Regions from separate parts of the Chromobacterium sp. ASV23 genome, predicted to be linked through region 1. Evidence: riboswitches for the same ligand, from Rfam matches in the RefSeq annotation. Region 1 holds a riboswitch; the other holds the start of a gene.
What was found. Region 1 has a riboswitch for glycine ahead of JHD59_RS07550 (trimeric intracellular cation channel family protein). Riboswitches for the same ligand answer to the same signal wherever they lie in the genome.
Positions count from the first base shown of each region.

Region 1 (8,915 bases):
GGGCAACGGCCACTTCGACGGCGCCCATCTGGTGGAAAACTTCGAGAAGCTGGACCCGGCCAACACCCTTTGGAAGAAGTCCTACAATCTGTACTCCAAGGTGGATACCGAGCCGCAACGCTATCTCGATTTCGAACGCTGGTGGGGCGGCCACTACCTGCTGAACAAGGTGGAGATGGAGTGGATCACCCAGAAGCTGTTCGTCGGCAACGATCTGGTCCACGGCAAGATCACCAGCCATGACGGCACGATGCGCGTGGACATGCGCAACATCCGCTCGCCCATCATGGTGTTCGCCTCCTGGGGCGACAACATCACCCCGCCGCAGCAGGCGCTGAACTGGATCGCCGACCTGTACGACAGCGTCGAGGACATCCGCAACAACGAGCAGACCATCGTCTACTGCCTGCACAACAAAGTGGGGCACCTCGGCATCTTCGTGTCCGCCGGCGTGGCCAACAAGGAGCACAGCGAGTTCGCCAACGCGCTGGACCTGATCGACGTGCTGGCGCCCGGCCTGTACGAAGCCATCATCGAAGACATCGCCCCGGACGCGCCGGGCCAGGAATACATCGAAGGCCGCTACATCATCCGTTTCGAAGCCCGCGATGTATCCGACATCCTGGCGCTGGATGACGGCCGCGAAGACGAGCAGGCTTTCGAGGTGGTGAAACGCGTCTCCGAAATCAACCAGGGCGTGTACGACCGCTATCTGTCCCCCGTGGTGCGCGCCTTCAGCAACGAGGCCAGCGCCCGCCTGCTGCGCGAGCTGCATCCCGCCCGCTTCGAACGCACGCTGATCTCGCCGAAGAACCCCTGGCTGTGGTGGCTGCCCGGACTCGCCGCCAAGGTGCGCGAACAACGCCGCCCGGTTTCCGCGGACAATCCGCTGTGGCAGTGGCAGGAGCGGATGTCTGACTTCATCGTCCAGTCGCTGGATCATTACCGCGACCTGCGCGACGCCGCCCAGGAACAACTATTCCGCGGGATTTACGAATCGCCGCAACTGGCCACGCTGATAGGCGTGCAGCCCGCCGGCGAAGAGCGCAAGCAGGCGCTCACCTGGGAAAGCCGCGAGCTGGCGCGCCTGAAGCGCGAGGCGCTGGACCCGAGCTTCGAACAAGGCACGCTGGCTGATGGCTTCATCCGGCTGCTGGTCTATGTCGGCATCGGCATGGGCGTCATCGATGAACGGCCGTTCAACGCCATCCGCCGCACCATGCGCGGCGTGCAGCGCGAATATCCGCTGACGCTGATGCAGCTGAAGGCTACCGTCCGCAAACAGGTCGCCCTGGTGCGTGCCGATCATCAGCGCGCGCTGAACGGCTTGAGCACGCTGCTGCCCGACCAGCACATCCGCCACCAGGCCTGGATGCTGGTGCGCGACCTGCTGCTGGTGAATCGCCATGACATTCCTGCGGAGCAACAGCAACGGCTGGAACAGGCGGCGAATGTGCTTGGTCTGTCCGAACAAGACCGCCAGGCCATTCTGGACAAGGCCGCGATTCAGCCGGCCGCCCCTCGCGCGACGGAAACGGTTGCAGTCAAGCCGGCTCCGGCTCCGGCTCAGTCCCCTGCCGCCAAAGCTATCGTTCCGACGGCCAAGTCTGAAATCCAGCCGGCGCCAGCCAAGACCACCTCCACGCGCAAACCGGCGGCGGCCAAACCGGCGACCAAGCCAGGCGCAGCCCATCCCGCCCCAACCGTAAAAGCCGAGGCTCAAACAGCTGCCGCGCCAGCCAAGCCTGCGCCAGCCCGCAAGCCCGCGGCCAAGGCCAACGGCCAAGCGCCTGCCGCAGTCAAAACCGTCAAGCCGGCTGCCGCCGCCAAGCAGCAGAAGGACTCCTGACGCACCATGCCGGGGCGCCGACAGGCGCTCCGGTTTTATCGCCAACCCACCTCAAACGCTTTCGCAGGTTTGGCTAGGGGCTGTTGACGTTTGGTGAGCGGTCGCGCCGGAGCGCATTTAGCGCCGAATCGAGGCGTTTCGCGCGCCGCATAGTCATTCTCTGCCAGCGCGGAACAACGAAGAGTCGGCGCGAAAGGCACCCGGCCCTGCGGGTTTGGCCGCTTTGGGCCGGAGGCCGCTTTGCCCAGTCCTTGCCTCCGGTCCAAATCGGCTCAAACGCGATCCACTCACCAAACGTCAACAGCCCCTGGCGTCGCTTCTACTGATCCCATCCACTCTGCGCCATCCCTCCGCCGCAATTGGTCCATGCAGGAAAATGATCATCAATAGGTTCTAAATATTGACTATTAAAACAGCAATGGCTAATATTTGACGCGCTGCGGGAGAGAGGGGCGCCGCCCCCGCCGAAGACGCAAACTCCCATAATCGCTCAGGCAAGCAGTACCGCAGTGCACCATTGATTCAAGCCGATTGGAGAGAGGCCGCCGCGAGCGGTCCACCGAAGGGGCAAGTGGCCGCCGGCCATGCAACTCTCAGGTAAAAGGACAAGGGGAGAGGCTGTTCCGCAACCCGGAATCCACCCAGGAGACTGCCTTGTCCGCACCCGCCATCGGCCGCGCGCTTTTGCCCGCCGCGCCAGTAGACGCTCTTTTCCCTTTTTCACGCCAATCCGCCGCCACCGCGCGCGGGAGCTTGCCATGCTGAGCCTGATCTATTTGATCGCCATCACCGCGGAAGCGATGACCGGCGCGCTGGCTGCGGGCCGCCGCCACATGGACATCTTCGGCGTCACCGTCATCGCCTTCCTCACCGCGCTGGGCGGCGGCACCGTGCGCGACATCGTGCTCGGCCGCTACCCGATAGGCTGGACGCAACACCCGGAGTACGTGTTGCTGGTGGTGGCCGGCGGCATCGCCGCCGTGCTGGCCGCGCGCTTCATGCGCCATCTGAACCGGTTATTCCTGGTGCTGGATGCGCTGGGCCTGGTGGCTTTCACCATCATCGGCTGCGATGTGGCGCTAGGCATGCACTATCACCCGGTCATCGTGGTCATGGCCGGCATGATCACCGGCATTGCCGGCGGCATTCTGCGCGACGTCTTGTGCAATCGCGTGCCCATCGTGTTCCGTCGCGAGCTGTATGCCAGCGTATCGCTCTTGGTGGCCATTCTCTACCTGGGATTAAACGCGCTGGAGGTTGCTCACGACTGGAACATCGCCGCCAGCTTCGCCTTCGGCCTGGCGCTGCGAATGACCGCGCTGTGGCGCGAGTGGCAGTTGCCGGTTTTCGCCTACCGCCACGATCATCACTGACACCCCGCCCCGCTTTCGCGGGGTGTTTTGCATCACGCATCGCAAGCCATGGCTCATGATTCGCGCCTCACGGCTTGGCATAGCCATACGCGCGCCAGATTTTCTGCGATTCGGGACTGAAAAGGTAATCGAACAATTGCCGGGCTTGCGGATGGCCTGCCGCCGGCGTCAGCAGCGCCACCGTCTGCCGGATAGTCGGGTAACTATCCGGCGGAATCTCTACCCAATGCCCCTTGCCCAAACGTGAGCGCTCCAGCACCTGAGACTTGGAAACGAAACCGCCCGCCACCTTGCCGGACGCCACCATTTCGGCGGCATGGGCCACATCCGGCGCCCTGACAAAACGCGGGCGCAGGCGTTCCGCTAGTTGGTAATGATTCAAGCTGTATAAAACCATCTGGCCATAAATGCTGGACTCGGGATCCGGCAGCGCGATCTTGCCTCTGCCTTGGCGCAGCCACTCCAGCCAGCCGCTCTCATGAAAATCCGCCGCCAGCGACCATAGCACCAGGGAACCCAAACCAAAGATGCGCGGTTCTTCCAGACAGCGCCCCTGCATCTGCAGCTTATGGGTATATTCGTCGCTGGACGAGATGTAGATTTCGTACGCGGCGCCATTGGCAATCTGCGAGGCCAGCGCCACCGCGGGACCATAAGCCACCTTTACCGTTACGCCAGTCTTTGCCGTGAATTTTTTGACGATCTCATTCAGCGCCGGCTCAGTATTGCTGGCGGCGGCCACCGTGACCGGCGCGGCATGGGCAAAGGCCCATGCGCAGGCCAGCAGGCACCCCGCCAATATCTTCGGCATGATGCGCTCCCTGAAACTTCACGATTCAGCATAGGGCATGCGTTGCGAACAAAAAAAGACCCAAAGTCGGCATGGCCGAAACCGATTCAAACGGTTTGCGCCTCGCGAATGCGGGCGATGAACCATTCCGCGGCCCGGCTCAGCAGCGCGCCCTCCCGCACCAAGAGCAACAGGCTCAGCCTCGGCGGCCGCTGCTTAAGCGGCAGCTCGACAAAACGCTGCGCCGTCAGAGTGGCCTGCAAGGCCTGATTGGACATCGGCACCACGGCATCCATCGTCATCAGCAGCCCGCACAGCAAGACATTGGACGTGCAGCAAGTCACTCGTTCCGGCGGCGCCAGTCCTTCGCGCGCAAACATGCCATGCACAAAGCTTTCGTACTGGCCGCTCTGATCAGTATGCAGCCACTCCGCCTGCCGCAATTCCGCCAACGCGGTGGCATGCCGCAACGGGCTTTCCGCGCGGACGGCAAAGCCGGATGGGGATTCGCACAGCCGCTCCACCCGCACGAATGGATCGTCTGGCGGCGCGGAGAAGGCACCCAGCGCGAAATCCAGCTGCCCGCTGCGCAGGCCCTCAAGCAGTTGTTTCCCATCCTGCTCCAGGAAATCCACCCGCACCTGCGGCATGGCGCGCCGAAAGGCCGCAAACGACTGCGGCAAAATCTCGAAACCGGCCAGCGGGGTCAGGCCGATGCGCAGGCTGCTCTCGCGGCCGGAGCGCAGCCGATCCATTTCCTGCTGCGCCCTCTCCAGCTCCCGTATCACCAGACGCGCATAGCCGAGCAGCGTCTGTCCGGCCTCTGTCAGCGTCACGCCCCAGGAGTTGCGCAGCAACAAGGGCACGCCCTGCTCCGTCTCCAATTCGCGCAGCGCCTTGGTGATGGCAGGCTGCGTGACGTACAGCGCGCGCGCGGCCGCATTGATGCTGCCGTGATCCGCCACCGCGACCAAGGCCCGCAGTTGATGTTGCTTGAGTTGACTCACGTGGATAACTCATGGTTATGGCTATCAATATTTGTGCTTATTCAGCGCAAATAGTTTTGCCTAGCATGGTTCGGCACCCTCACATCAACGGAAAGCAAACCATGGCAAACGATCCCTTCATCCTCCCGGAAATCCTGGGCAAGGTAAACGAGTTCATCGCGCTGCGCCGCCAAATACACGCTCATCCGGAGCTGGGGTTCGAGGAGCAGCAAACCAGCGAACTGGTCGCGGCCAAGCTGCGCGAATGGGGCTATGAGGTGCAAACCGGCGTCGGCAAGACCGGCGTGGTGGGCACGCTGCGCGCAGGCGCAGGATCACGCGCGCTCGGCATCCGCGCCGACATGGACGCCTTGCCCATCCAGGAAGCGACCGGCCTCTCCTATGCCAGCACCCAGCCTGGCAAGATGCACGCCTGCGGCCACGACGGCCATACCGCCATGCTGCTGGCCGCCGCCCAATACTTGGCCGCAACCCGGCGCTTCAACGGCACGCTGCATCTGATTTTTCAACCGGCGGAAGAAGGATTGGGCGGCGCGCCGGCCATGCTTGAAGACGGCCTGTTCGAGCGCTTCCCCTGCGATGCCGTCTACGCCCTGCACAACGCGCCGGGCCTGCCTGTCGGCTGCTTCGCGCTGAAAGAAGGCGCCATGGCGGCCTCGTCCGACAGCGTGGATGTTCGCCTCACCGGCGTGGGCGCGCACGGCGCGATGCCCAATTTCGGCCGCGACCCCATCGTCGCCGCCTCGTCCATCGTGATGGCGCTGCAAACCCTGGTGGCGCGCAATATTCCGGCGACCGAGGCCGGCGTGGTCACCGTCGGCGCGCTGCACGCCGGCAAGGCGCACAACGTGATTCCGGAACACGCGGAAATGAAGCTGACCGTGCGCGCGCTCAGCCGCGACGTCCACGCCACCTTGAAACAGCGGCTGCATGAAACCGTCCAGCTGCAGGCGCAAAGTTACGGCGTAGCGGCGGAAATCGACTACCGCACCATCGCGCCGGTGCTGGTCAACACGCCCGATGAAACCCGCTTCATGGCCGAACTGATCCGCGAGCAAGCCGGCGCGGAACGGCTGATCCAGCCGCCGCAAGGGATGATGGGCAGCGAGGACTTTGCCTGGATGCTGGAAAAGAAACCCGGCTGCTACGTGCTGCTGGGCAACGGCACCGAAAGCCGCGGCGGCTGCATGGTCCACAACCCTGGCTACGACTTCAACGACCAGGCCCTGCCGGTGGGCGCCTCGCTGTGGGCGCGACTGGCGGAAAGCTATCTGCGCGGCTGACGCGCGGCGCGATCAAGCCGGCGGCACAGCCGGCATCGCAAGACAAAGGAGAAAGCTATGCTGCGTCACACCTGGCCGCCCCTGCTGGCGGCCTGCCTGGCCCCGCCCGCCTGGGCCGATTCCTTCCTGCTGACCCGCCTGCAAGGCCTGCCCCTGTTCAACGGCATGCTGAAGAACGGCGGCGTTGCCCCGTATGGCACGCTGGATCTGGGCGTCAACTACGCGCAAGCAGGCGGCAAGCGCGCCTGGCAGCTGCAGAGCGGCGGCGAATGGACATCCAAGTTCGGCCTGGCCGGCCGCGAGCTGTTAAGCGACGGCTGGCGGACGGAATTCAATCTGGAGGCCGGCTTCAACGCCAATGACGGCACGCCGCAATCGCCCGGCATCACCTTCAACCGCGAGGCCTGGCTGGGCCTGGAGTCCACGCGCTGGGGCGCGCTGCGGCTGGGCCGCCAGCTCAACGCCGGCCTGCCGCTGTTCATCGATCCGTTCGGCGCCGTCAACACCCATTCGGTCTACAGCTGGGCAGGCATGGGCGCGGTGCAGACGCCGCGCGGCGTGTTGCCCAATGCCGACCTCGGCCCCGGCGCCGCCCAGCTCGACAGCCGGCTGGGGCACGCCGCGAAATGGATTTCGCCGCGCGGCCAGGGCTTCAACGTCGAGTTGCTGCAGGCCGCTTCGCCCAACCGGCGCGCGCCGGGAAGCAGGGGCGCCATGCTGGCCCATCTGGACGGCCCCTTGTTCCTGGCCGCGAGCTTCAACCAAAGCTGGCAGCCGCTGTCGCCGTCCGGCGCGGACGCGGTGCGCAATGACTTTTACGGCCTGGCGGCGGTCTACGACATCGGCCGCTTGGTGCTGTCGGCCTCCCATACCGTCACTGTGCCGCGCCGCCAGGAAAACGGCATCGCCCGCGTCTACACCGCCGGCGCCATCGTCGCGGAAAAGCGGCACGTCTACCGCCTGTCCGCCGTCTACCGCGACACTTCAAGCGCGCGCGACGCGGACGGACAGGCCATCTCCAGCTCCGCCCTCGGCCTGATGCTGGGCTACGACTACAACCTGTCCAAGCGCACGGGCCTGTATGCGCGCGCCGGCGCCATCCGCAACCTGGGCGGCTCCACCCTGATACTGAACGGCCAGCCGCTGCCTACCGACGCGCGGGGCAGGCCGCAGACCGGGATCACGCCCGTCGGCGCCGCCGTGGGCCTGTACCACAACTATTTCTGAAGCCGCCTGTCACTATCCAGATCGAGGAACTTCATATGAACAAGACGCTGACCGCCCCCGCGGCCGACGCGCCGGCAATGCACACCGCCTCGTCGCGCCGCACCATCGTCGCGGTGTCGCTGGGCAACTGGCTGGAGCTGTACGACTTCACCGTGTTCAGCTTTTTCGCCGTGTTGATCGGCAAATTGTATTTCCCGTCGCACAGCGAGTACGGCTCGCTGCTGATGGCGCTGGCCACCTTCGGCATCGGCTTCGTGATGCGTCCGCTGGGCAGCGTGGTGATAGGCCGCATCGCCGACCGCGCCGGCCGCAAACCGGCACTGACGCTGACCATCTGGCTGATGGCCGGCGGCACCGCCCTGATCGGCCTGGCGCCCACCTACGACAGCATAGGCCTGCTGGCGCCCTTGCTGATCGTCGCAGGCCGTCTGCTGCAAGGCTTCGCCGCCGGCGGCGAAGTCGGCGCCGCCACCAGCTTTTTGATGGAGTCCGGCGCGCGCAACCGGCGCGGCTTCATGGTGAGCTGGCAGATGGCCACCCAGGGCGGCGCGGTGCTGGCCGGCGCGCTCAGCGGCGCGCTGTTGACCTATTTCCTCAGCCATGAAGCGCTGGAAAGCTGGGGTTGGCGGCTGCCTTTCCTGCTGGGCTTGCTGGTGGGGCCCGTAGGCTTGTACATCCGCCGCCATCTGGACGAAACCCACCAAGCCGAACCGGCTGAGCAGCCAAGCCTGGCGGCCCTGATGCGCCAGCATCGTCGCAAGCTGCTGTTGGGCTGCATGCTGATCATGGGCGGCACCGCCAATATGTATGTGGTGGCGCACTACCTGCCGTCCTATCTGATCAAGGTGCTGCATCAACCGCCGGCATCGGCGCTGCTGGCGGGATGCGCGGCGGGACTGGTTCTGCTGCTGGCCTCGCCGCTGGCCGGCATGCTGGCCGACCGCCTGACCAGACGCAAACCCCTGCTGCTGGCCGTCAATGCTTTGTGCGTGCTGCTGACGCTGCCCTGCTTCATGCTGCTGCACGCGGCACCCTCGCTGCCTGCCGCGTTGATGCTGGCCCTGACGCTGACCGCACTGCTGGCGCTGGGTAGTCCCGCCGGCTTCCTGCTGATCATGGAGGCCTTCCCGCGCGGCTGCCGCGCCACCGGACTTGCCATCATCTATGCCTGCGGCGTGACGCTGTTTGGCGGCTTCGCACAATTCATCGTCACCTGGCTGATCAGCGTCAGCGGCAATCCATTCGCCCCGGCCTGGTACATCATGGCGTGCAGCGCGGCCAGCTGGCTGGCGTTGCTGGCTTTTAAAGAAGAAGCCGCCACCGACTGACGGCATGAGCCGCCCCGCCAAACGCCCCAGCCCGCTGATCGCGGGCTGGGCGCATGGA
Region 1 covers NZ_JAELTR010000012.1:57,272-66,186, forward strand. Annotated here, with positions in the region: gene JHD59_RS07545 (DUF3141 domain-containing protein) at 1-1,849, shown strand, start outside; glycine riboswitch at 2,280-2,366, shown strand; glycine riboswitch at 2,371-2,468, shown strand; gene JHD59_RS07550 (trimeric intracellular cation channel family protein) at 2,608-3,222, shown strand; gene modA (molybdate ABC transporter substrate-binding protein) at 3,290-4,033, opposite strand; gene JHD59_RS07560 (LysR substrate-binding domain-containing protein) at 4,120-5,019, opposite strand; gene JHD59_RS07565 (M20 aminoacylase family protein) at 5,121-6,302, shown strand; gene JHD59_RS07570 (porin) at 6,360-7,529, shown strand; gene JHD59_RS07575 (MFS transporter) at 7,565-8,857, shown strand.

Region 2 (8,915 bases), on a different contig from region 1:
AACTGGCTGGGCGAGAGATTGACCGACACCATCAGATCCAGGCCGCGCTCGCGCCATTGGCGCTGCTGGCGGGCCGCCTGGGACAGGATCTGCCGGCCCAGTTCTCGCACCATGCCACAGTCTTCGCACAAGGGGATGAAGGCATCCGGCATCAGCATGCCGCGCATCGGGTGTTGCCAGCGCGCCAAGGCCTCGGCGCCGACGATGCGGCCGCTGGCCACATCGACGCGCGGCTGGAAGTAGGCGACGAATTCGCCGCCGTCCAGGCCGCGCCGAATATCGCGCTCCATCGCCAGCTGCGCCTGGCTGCGCTCTTCCAGCGCCGGCGCGAAGAACATCAGATTGTTGCGGCCGGCGTCCTTGGCGGCGTACATGGCCAAGTCGGCGTGGCGCATCATCTGTTCAATGTCCAGCCGCCCCTCGCCGCACACGCTGATGCCGATGGAGGCCGAAACGCTGATGTCCATGCCGCCCAGCCGCATCGGCATCGCCAGGCTTTGTAAAATTCGAAGCCCCAAGGCCTCCGCCCGCTGCGCCACATCCGGCGCCGCCAGCATCACCAGGAATTCGTCGCCGCCCAGGCGGGCCACTTTCTCATCGTGCCCCAACAATTGCGACAGGCGCCCGCTCATGCGGATCAGCATTTCGTCGCCGCTGGCGTGGCCCAGGGAGTCGTTGACGTTCTTGAAGCGGTCCAGGTCGATGAACATCAAGGCCACCTGGCGGCCGTCGCGCAGGGCCTGTTGCAAATACGGCAGCAACTCGCTGCGAATGCCGTTGCGGTTGGGCAGGCCGGTCAATACGTCGTGATTGGCGAGGAAGCTGGCGCGCGCCTCGGCGTGCTTCAGATCAGTGATGTCCACTTCCGTGACCAGCAGCGCGTCCTGCCCCGATACCCCGTCGCGGCACGCGCGCACGGCGATTTCATGCCAGCGCATACCCTGCCGGGTATGCACCTGGGCCAGCTGCCTGGCCTCGCCGGCGGCCGCCACCCCCTGCTGCAGGGTTTGCCAGTCGCCATCATGAATGAAATGCTGGCGCCAGGTTTCGCTGGTATAGGCCACCTTGGCGCGGGCCGATGGATTGCGGTACAACACCATGCCGGCGGAGTCGTACAGCGTGACCAGCATGGAGGTATGCATCAGCGCCTCGGCGCTGCGCAACGTGGCGGGATCGGTGGACAGCGTATTCTGCGCCTCGCAGAACATCATCATCCGGCCTTCCACCTGAATGCCGCGAAATACGACTTTCAACTGCCGCGGCATGCCTTTGGGGTAAAGCGTCCAGCTCTCGGTGAACACGGCATTGTCGCGTTCGAAATCCTGTTGATACTGGCTGAGCCGCTGCGCCACGGATACCGACATATCGCGCGACATGTCGCGCGCGCATAATTCCTGCAGGCTATCGGCGCCCCACACTTCCAGAGCGGCCGGATTGGCCCAGAATACGCGTTTGTTATCGATATCGAACACCCAAACCGGCAGGCTCAAAGCCTCCAGCATCGGCAAATTGTCTCCCTGCCAGGAGATGACGTTCTTCTTCGGCATGATTGCCGTTAACCTTTTATTTATTCATCAAAAATTCGGCTCGCCGTCTATCGGCAAGGCTTGCCATTGTAGCAAACGAGATCGCCGACGCTGCTGTTATTTTGCGCAGCCGGCATTTTCACCGCCGCAATTTCGGCAAACAGGCGTTTCAGTTGCAGAATGAAAAAGCAGGGCGCTCGCCCTGCTTGAATGATGCGAATATCTTTAATTGATCGGTTTGCGCGCAAACAATCTGGCCATGCTGTGGTGATGAGGCCAGCCATGGCTGAGATCGAGCGCATACTCCTCCTGATAGGCCAAGGCCTCCAGTTGAGAAAACTGCGCTCTCAGTTCGCCGGAACGGTAGTAATGCCGGATATAAGCGGCGGTTTCGCTGGCGCGCCCTCCGCGGCCGCAACAACCCGGATCATCCACTAGGAAGACCGAGGCGAACAAAAAGCCGCCTGGCGCAAGGCCCGATACCATGGCTTGCGCCAATCTGGCACCCGCCTCTTCGTTCAAATGATCCAGCAGGGTATAGGCCACGATGATCTGATAATGCTGCGGCTCGATATCCGCCTCCGCCATATTGGCCAAATCGGCCACGCCTCCGTTGACATCGAGTTGCAACTCGTCGGCCAGCCCGCTCAAACGAGCCACCGCCTCCGCAGACTGATCCAGGCCACGCATGGAAAAACCGCGGCGCGCCAGATACAGGGCATTACGCCCTTGGCCGCATCCCAGATCCAGTCCGACGCCCTCTCCTTTCACATTGTACTTATCCAGATAATAAATCAGGGACAGCGCTGGCCGGTCCCCATAGAACGACGCATTGCTGCGATAAAAACCATCGAAATCCGCGGCACCCATATTTATTCCCCTGCTCACGCACTCCCAAAAACAAGCGCCGACAAGGCAAATCATCGGCAGGTGGAAACTACTTACTAGTAATAGTTCTTATGGGAAATTGTTACTACTTAGATACACATACTAAGTATTTACACCTAAATGATGGCCTGCAAGATAAAGAAAAACCCCGTCAAGCAACGCCGGACGGGGTCGTTTACAGTTAGGAGACGAGTTTTACTGATAGTTGTCGATGCTCGGGCAGCTGCACTGCACGTTGCGATCGCCATACACGTCGTCGATGCGGTTCACGCTCGGCCAGAACTTGTTCTCCAACACGTAGGGCAGCGGGAACAGGCCCTGCTCACGGCTGTAAGGACGGTCCCACTCGCCGGCGATGTCGGCCTTGCTGTGCGGCGCGTTGACCAGCGGATTGTTGTCCGCCGGCCATACGCCGTTCTGCACCTGGTCGATCTCGGCGCGGATGGCGGCCATCGCGGCGATGAAGCGGTCCAGCTCGGCCTTGGGCTCGGACTCGGTCGGCTCTATCATCAGCGTGCCCGGCACCGGGAAGCTCATGGTCGGCGCGTGGAAGCCGTAGTCCATCAGACGCTTGGCCACATCCACTTCGGTAACGCCGGAGGCGGCCTTCAGCGGACGAAGATCGATGATGCACTCGTGCGCCACCCGGCCATTGACACCGGTGTACAGCACCGGGAAGTACTCGGCCAGGCGAGTAGCCAGATAGTTGGCGGACAGCAAGGCGTTTTCCGTGGCTTGCTTCATGCCTTCCGCGCCCATCATGGCGATGTACATATACGAGATCGGCAGGATGGAAGCCGAGCCGAACGGCGCGGCAGAGACTGCGGTCTGCCCCTCTTCCGCGCCCGGCACCGAAGCCACCACGTGGTTGGCCATGAACGGCGCCAGGTGCGCCTTCAGGCCGATCGGGCCCATGCCCGGCCCGCCGCCGCCATGCGGGATGCAGAAGGTCTTGTGCAGGTTCATGTGCGACACGTCGGCGCCGATGTCCGCCGGACGGGTCAGCCCCACCTGCGCGTTCAGGTTGGCTCCGTCCATATACACCTGGCCGCCGTGGGCGTGGACGATCTCGCAGATCTCTTTGATGCTTTGCTCGAACACGCCGTGGGTGGACGGATAGGTGATCATCAGCGCGGCCAGGTTGGCAGCATGCTGCTCGGCCTTGGCCTTCAGATCGGCCACGTCGACGTTGCCGGCCTCGTCGCACTTCACCACCACCACCTGCATATTCATCATCTGCGCGGTGGCCGGGTTGGTGCCGTGCGCCGATTGCGGAATCAGGCAGATATTGCGATGGCCTTCGCCGCGCGACTCATGGTAACGGCTGATGGCCAACAGGCCGGCGTATTCGCCCTGGGCGCCGGAGTTAGGCTGCATGGAGATGGCGTCAAAGCCGGTGATCGCCTTCAGCTGCCGCTGCAAGCCCTCGATCAGCTCCAGATAGCCCACAGTCTGCTCGCGCGGCGCGAACGGATGCATATTGGCGAATTCCGGCCAGGTGATCGGGATCATCTCGCTGGTGGCGTTCAGCTTCATGGTGCAGCTGCCCAGCGAGATCATCGAGTGATTCATCGCCAGGTCGCGGTTTTCCAGCTTCTTCATGTAGCGCAGCATCTCGTGCTCGCTATGGTGGGTGTTGAACACCGGGTGGGTCAGGATGGCCGACTCGCGCTTCAGCGCGGCCGGGATGGCCTCTTTGGCCACGGCGTCCAGGGCAGCGATGTCTGCCGGCTTGCCGGTGAACAGCTCGATCAGCTTAGCGAGGTCCGCCTCGGTGGCGGCTTCGTGGAAAGCCACGCCGAGCACAGTCTTGCCGACACGGCGCAGGTTGTAGCCGGCGGCCAGCGCGGCGGCGTAGATGGCGTCGGCTTTAGGAGCGTCCACTTGCACCGAGTCGTAGAAGCGGTCGAACACCAGCTTGCCGCCGGCGGCTTGCACCGCGTGGGCGAAGATGGCGGCCAGGCGATGGATGCGGGCGGCGATGCGCTTGACGCCTTGCGGGCCGTGATAGACGGCGTACAGGCCGGCGATATTGGCCAGCAGCACCTGGCTGGTGCAGATGTTGGAGTTGGCCTTCTCGCGGCGGATGTGCTGCTCGCGGGTCTGCAGCGCCATGCGCAGCGCGGTCTTGCCCTTGGCGTCTATGGACACGCCGATGATGCGCCCCGGCGCCGAGCGCTTCATCTCGTCCTTGAACGCGAAGTAAGCCGCGTGCGGGCCGCCGAAGCCCATCGGCACGCCGAAGCGCTGGGTATTGCCCAGCGCGATGTCAGCGCCCATTTCGCCCGGAGACTTCAAGGCCACCAGCGCCATCACGTCGGCGGCGACGGCGACGATGCCGCCCTTGGCCTTGACTGCGGCGATATGCGGGGTCAGATCGATCAGATCGCCGGCTTCGCCCGGATACTGGAACAAGGCGCCGAAGTAGTCGCCGTTGCCGGCCTCTTCCGGATGGCCCTGCACCAGCTCGAAGCCGAAGTACTTGGCGCGGGTCTTCATCACGTCCAGCGTCTGCGGCAGCACGCGGCTGTCGACAAAGAAACTGACGGACTTGGATTTGGACACGCGCTTGGCCATGGCCATCGCCTCGGCGGCAGCGGTGGCCTCGTCCAGCAGCGAGGCATTGGCCATTTCCAGGCCGGTCAGGTCGATCACCATCTGCTGGAAGTTCAGCAGCGCCTCCAGCCGGCCCTGGGCGATCTCGGCCTGGTACGGGGTGTAAGCGGTGTACCAGCCCGGATTTTCCAGGACATTACGCAGGATGACGGTGGGCGTCAGCACCGGGTAGTAACCCAGGCCGATGAAGGACTTGTTGACCACGTTCTTGGCTGCGACAGCCTTCAGCGCGGCCAGCGCCTCCGCTTCCGGCTGCGGCGCTGGCAGGTCCAGACGGCGGTTCAGGCGGATGTCGGCCGGCAGAGTCTGGTCGACCAAGGCATCGATGGACGGCGCGCCGATGGCGGCCAGCATCTCGGCGCGCTCGGCGTCATTGGGGCCGATGTGGCGGGAGAGGAATTCGTGACGATTGAAGAGTTCGGCAAGAGACATACAAGACCTTTCTTTTGCCACGGAAACCATGAAAGGACACGAACGGCATGACGCGAAGCCGAAAAGCCGCTCACACTGAGAGAAGCCGGAATAGGCTTTCTGTTATCTTTCGTGTCTTTTCGTGGTTTTCGTGGCTAAAAAACAAACGCCCCTGTGTCTTGCGACTAAGGGGCGTATCACATCAAGCGCCGATTTCCTTGGCGTAGGCGGCGGCATCCATCAGGCCGTCCAGGTCGGACGCATTGGCCGGCTTGATCTTGAAGAACCAGCCCGCGCCGTACGGATCGTTATTGGCCAGATCCGGCGCGCCTTCCAGCTCGCCATTCACTTCCAGCACTTCGCCGGCGATCGGACAGTAGACGTCGGAAGCCGCCTTAACCGATTCCACCGCGCCAGCCTGTTCTTCCTTGGCCAGTACGCTGCCGATCTTGGGCAGCTCGACGAAGACGATGTCGCCCAACAGTTCCTGTGCGTGGGCGGTGATGCCCACGGTCACGGAGCCATCAGCTTCCAGGCGCAGCCATTCGTGGCTCTCGACGTATTTCAGTTCGGCGGGGATATTGCTCATCTTGAAGTTCTCCAGCTTAAGATCGGATCAATGGTGACGGCAGTCGTCGCAAGGACGCTGCCCGATTATTCGAATACTTTCTTGCCGTTACGCACGAAGGGCATCTTCACTACGCGCACATCGGTCAGCGTGCCGCGCAGGTCCACTTGGGCGGCAGCGCCGGTGGCGGCCGGCACGCGGGCGATGGCGATGGAGTGCTTCAGCGTCGGCGAGAAAGTGCCGCTGGTGATCACGCCTTCGCCGACGCCTTCCACCAGGACCTTCTGGCCTTCGCGCAGCACGCCGCGGCCTTCCAGCACCAGACCCACCTGCTTCATTTTGACGCCGGCGGCTTTTTGCGCTTCCAGCGCCTCACGGCCATTGAATTGGCGCTCGGCCGGCTCCCAGGCGATGGTCCACCCCATGCCAGCTTCCAGCGGCGACACGGTTTCGTCCATGTCGTGGCCGTACAAATTCATGCCGGCTTCCAGGCGCAGCGTATCGCGCGCGCCCAGGCCGATGGGCGCGACGCCGACGGCTTGCAATTGTTCGAAGAAGGAAACGGCTTCGGCGGCGGGAATCATGATTTCCAGGCCATCTTCACCGGTATAGCCGGTGCGGGCGTAGAACCATTCGCCCTGCGGCAGGCCCTGGAACACTTTCAGCGCGCGGATGGCATCAGCCAATTCCGGCTTGATGGAACAGACTTTTTCAATGGCCTTGGGGCCTTGCACCGCCAGCATCGCCAGGTCGCGGCGCACCTTGAGCGCCACGTCGAAGCCAGCCTTCTGGGCTTCCATCCAGGCCAGGTCTTTCTCGGTGGTGCCGGCATTGACCACCATGCGGTAGCCATAGGCAGTGAGATAGACGATCAGATCGTCGACGACGGTGCCCTGAGGCGTCAGCATGCCGGAATACAAGGCCTTGCCCTCGAAGCCGAGCTTGGCCACATCGTTGGCGATCAGTTTTTGCAGCCAGGCCTTGGCGTCGGAACCGGTGATGTCGATCACCGTCATGTGGGAGACGTCGAACATGCCGGCGTCGGTGCGGACGATTTCGTGCTCTTTCAGCTGGGAACCGTAATGGATGGGCATTTCCCAACCGGCGAAATCGACCATCTTGGCGCCGGCGGCAATGTGGGCTTCAAACAGCGGAGTACGTTTCGGGGCCGTCATGGCGCGGTTCCTTCGAGAAAAGTGTGGATAGCCTCTATCAACCACACCCCTCTGTCCCTGCACCTGAGATTTTCCGGCCGGATAAGCCGTTAGCCCCTTCGGTGGACGCCGCGCGGGCGCCGCTCTCCAGATTGCGCAAGCCGGCGGCCGCCGGCTCGATGATACAGTCCTTTTGCCTGAGCGATTAGCGGGTGCGCTTGCGCCTTCGGCGGCGGCCGCGGGTGCCGCTCTCTCCTGTATGACTCGCCGATTATGGTGGGCATCTCCCCGCCTTGGCAAGCCGAGTTTATTTCGATGTCAAACAGTCTGAATAAATGTTTCTCAAAGAAAATAAGCGCACATTTTTATCAATAAAAACTATTCGGAAACGAAAAAAGCGCAGGCTTTCGCGCTGCGCTTTGGCATTCATCCCGCTTCCGCCGCTCAATCATCGGCGTGGCGCTCTTTCAACTGCCAGACATAAATCGGCAGGCCGAGCATCAACAACAGCATGCCCCACATCACGATCTCTGCGCCGGAGCCGTAAAGCGCCCACAAGGAATACACAAAACCGATGCCGGCGAAGAAGCCCGGCGCCACGTAATCGCGCGGCGCAAACGCCTTGCCGCGCATCAACATGATGGCGATCAGCGCCATCGAGCAGAACGCGTATGGCAACAAGGTGGTGGCGGTGGCCAGCAGGATGATGAACTCGAAAATCTTCACTCCGCTGTCGCCGCCGGCGTATTTCATCGCCATCAGGATGGTGACCAAGGTGCTGGACAGTACTAGGCCGAAGATCGGCACGCCCGCCGCATTGCGCTGATTGAAGCGGCTGGGAAACAGCTTGTCCTTGGCCGCAGCTGCCGGCACATGCGCCTGCATCAAGCTCCAGCCGTTGAGGGCGCCGAAGCAGGACACGACCGCGCCGAAACCGACCAGCCAATAACCCCAATCCCCCCACATCAACCGGGCCGCATCGGCAAACGGTGCCTGCGACGCTGCCAGCACATCGGAAGGCATCAAGCCCATCAGCGATATCGTGGACAGGATGTACAGCACGGTGGCCAGCAAGGTGCCGATGACGGTGGCCCGCGGAATGGTCTTCTCTGGCTGATCGACATCGCCGGCCGGCACTGAGGCCGACTCCAGGCCGAGGAAAGCCCAAAGCGTCAGCGCCATGGTCGCGGACAGCGAGGACAACAAGGGCTTATGGTGAGGATTGAACGCCAGATTGTCGGTATTCAGGTGGAAAAAACCGATGAAGGTGACCGCCGCCAGCGGCAGCAGTTTGAGCAGGGTCGTCACCACCGCCACCACGCCCGAGCTGTGCGCGCCGCGACTGTTGATCCAGGTAACGATCCAGATCAGACTGATGGCGAAAACGCCAGCCAGCAGTTCGTTATGGCCGAGAACAGGAAAGAACACTTGCATATAGCTGGTGGCCGCCACCGCCAGCGCGGCATTGCCTGCCCATAAGGCGATCCAGTATCCCCAGGCGATCCAAAACCCGGCAAAATCGCCAAAGCCGGCATGAATATAAGCATATGGCCCGCCTTCGCGCGGCAGGATGGCCGACAGGCGGGCGAACACCAGCGCCAGACAGATGGCGCCAGCAGCCGTGATCAGCCAGCCAAGCAAGGAAATGCCGCCAAACGGCGCCAGCGAGGCGGGCAGCAGGAACACGCCGGAACCTATCATATTGCCCACCACCAGGGCGGTGCACATCCAGACTCCGAGCGAGCCTTTTTT
Region 2 covers NZ_JAELTR010000038.1:7,299-16,213, reverse strand. Annotated here, with positions in the region: gene JHD59_RS14965 (bifunctional diguanylate cyclase/phosphodiesterase) at 1-1,547, opposite strand, end outside; gene JHD59_RS14960 (bifunctional 2-polyprenyl-6-hydroxyphenol methylase/3-demethylubiquinol 3-O-methyltransferase UbiG) at 1,752-2,396, opposite strand; gene gcvP (aminomethyl-transferring glycine dehydrogenase) at 2,610-5,462, opposite strand; gene gcvH (glycine cleavage system protein GcvH) at 5,644-6,030, opposite strand; gene gcvT (glycine cleavage system aminomethyltransferase GcvT) at 6,096-7,184, opposite strand; glycine riboswitch at 7,226-7,324, opposite strand; glycine riboswitch at 7,339-7,431, opposite strand; gene JHD59_RS14940 (amino acid permease) at 7,608-8,891, opposite strand.
Region 2: another riboswitch for glycine. It lies ahead of gcvT (glycine cleavage system aminomethyltransferase GcvT); the one in region 1 lies ahead of JHD59_RS07550 (trimeric intracellular cation channel family protein).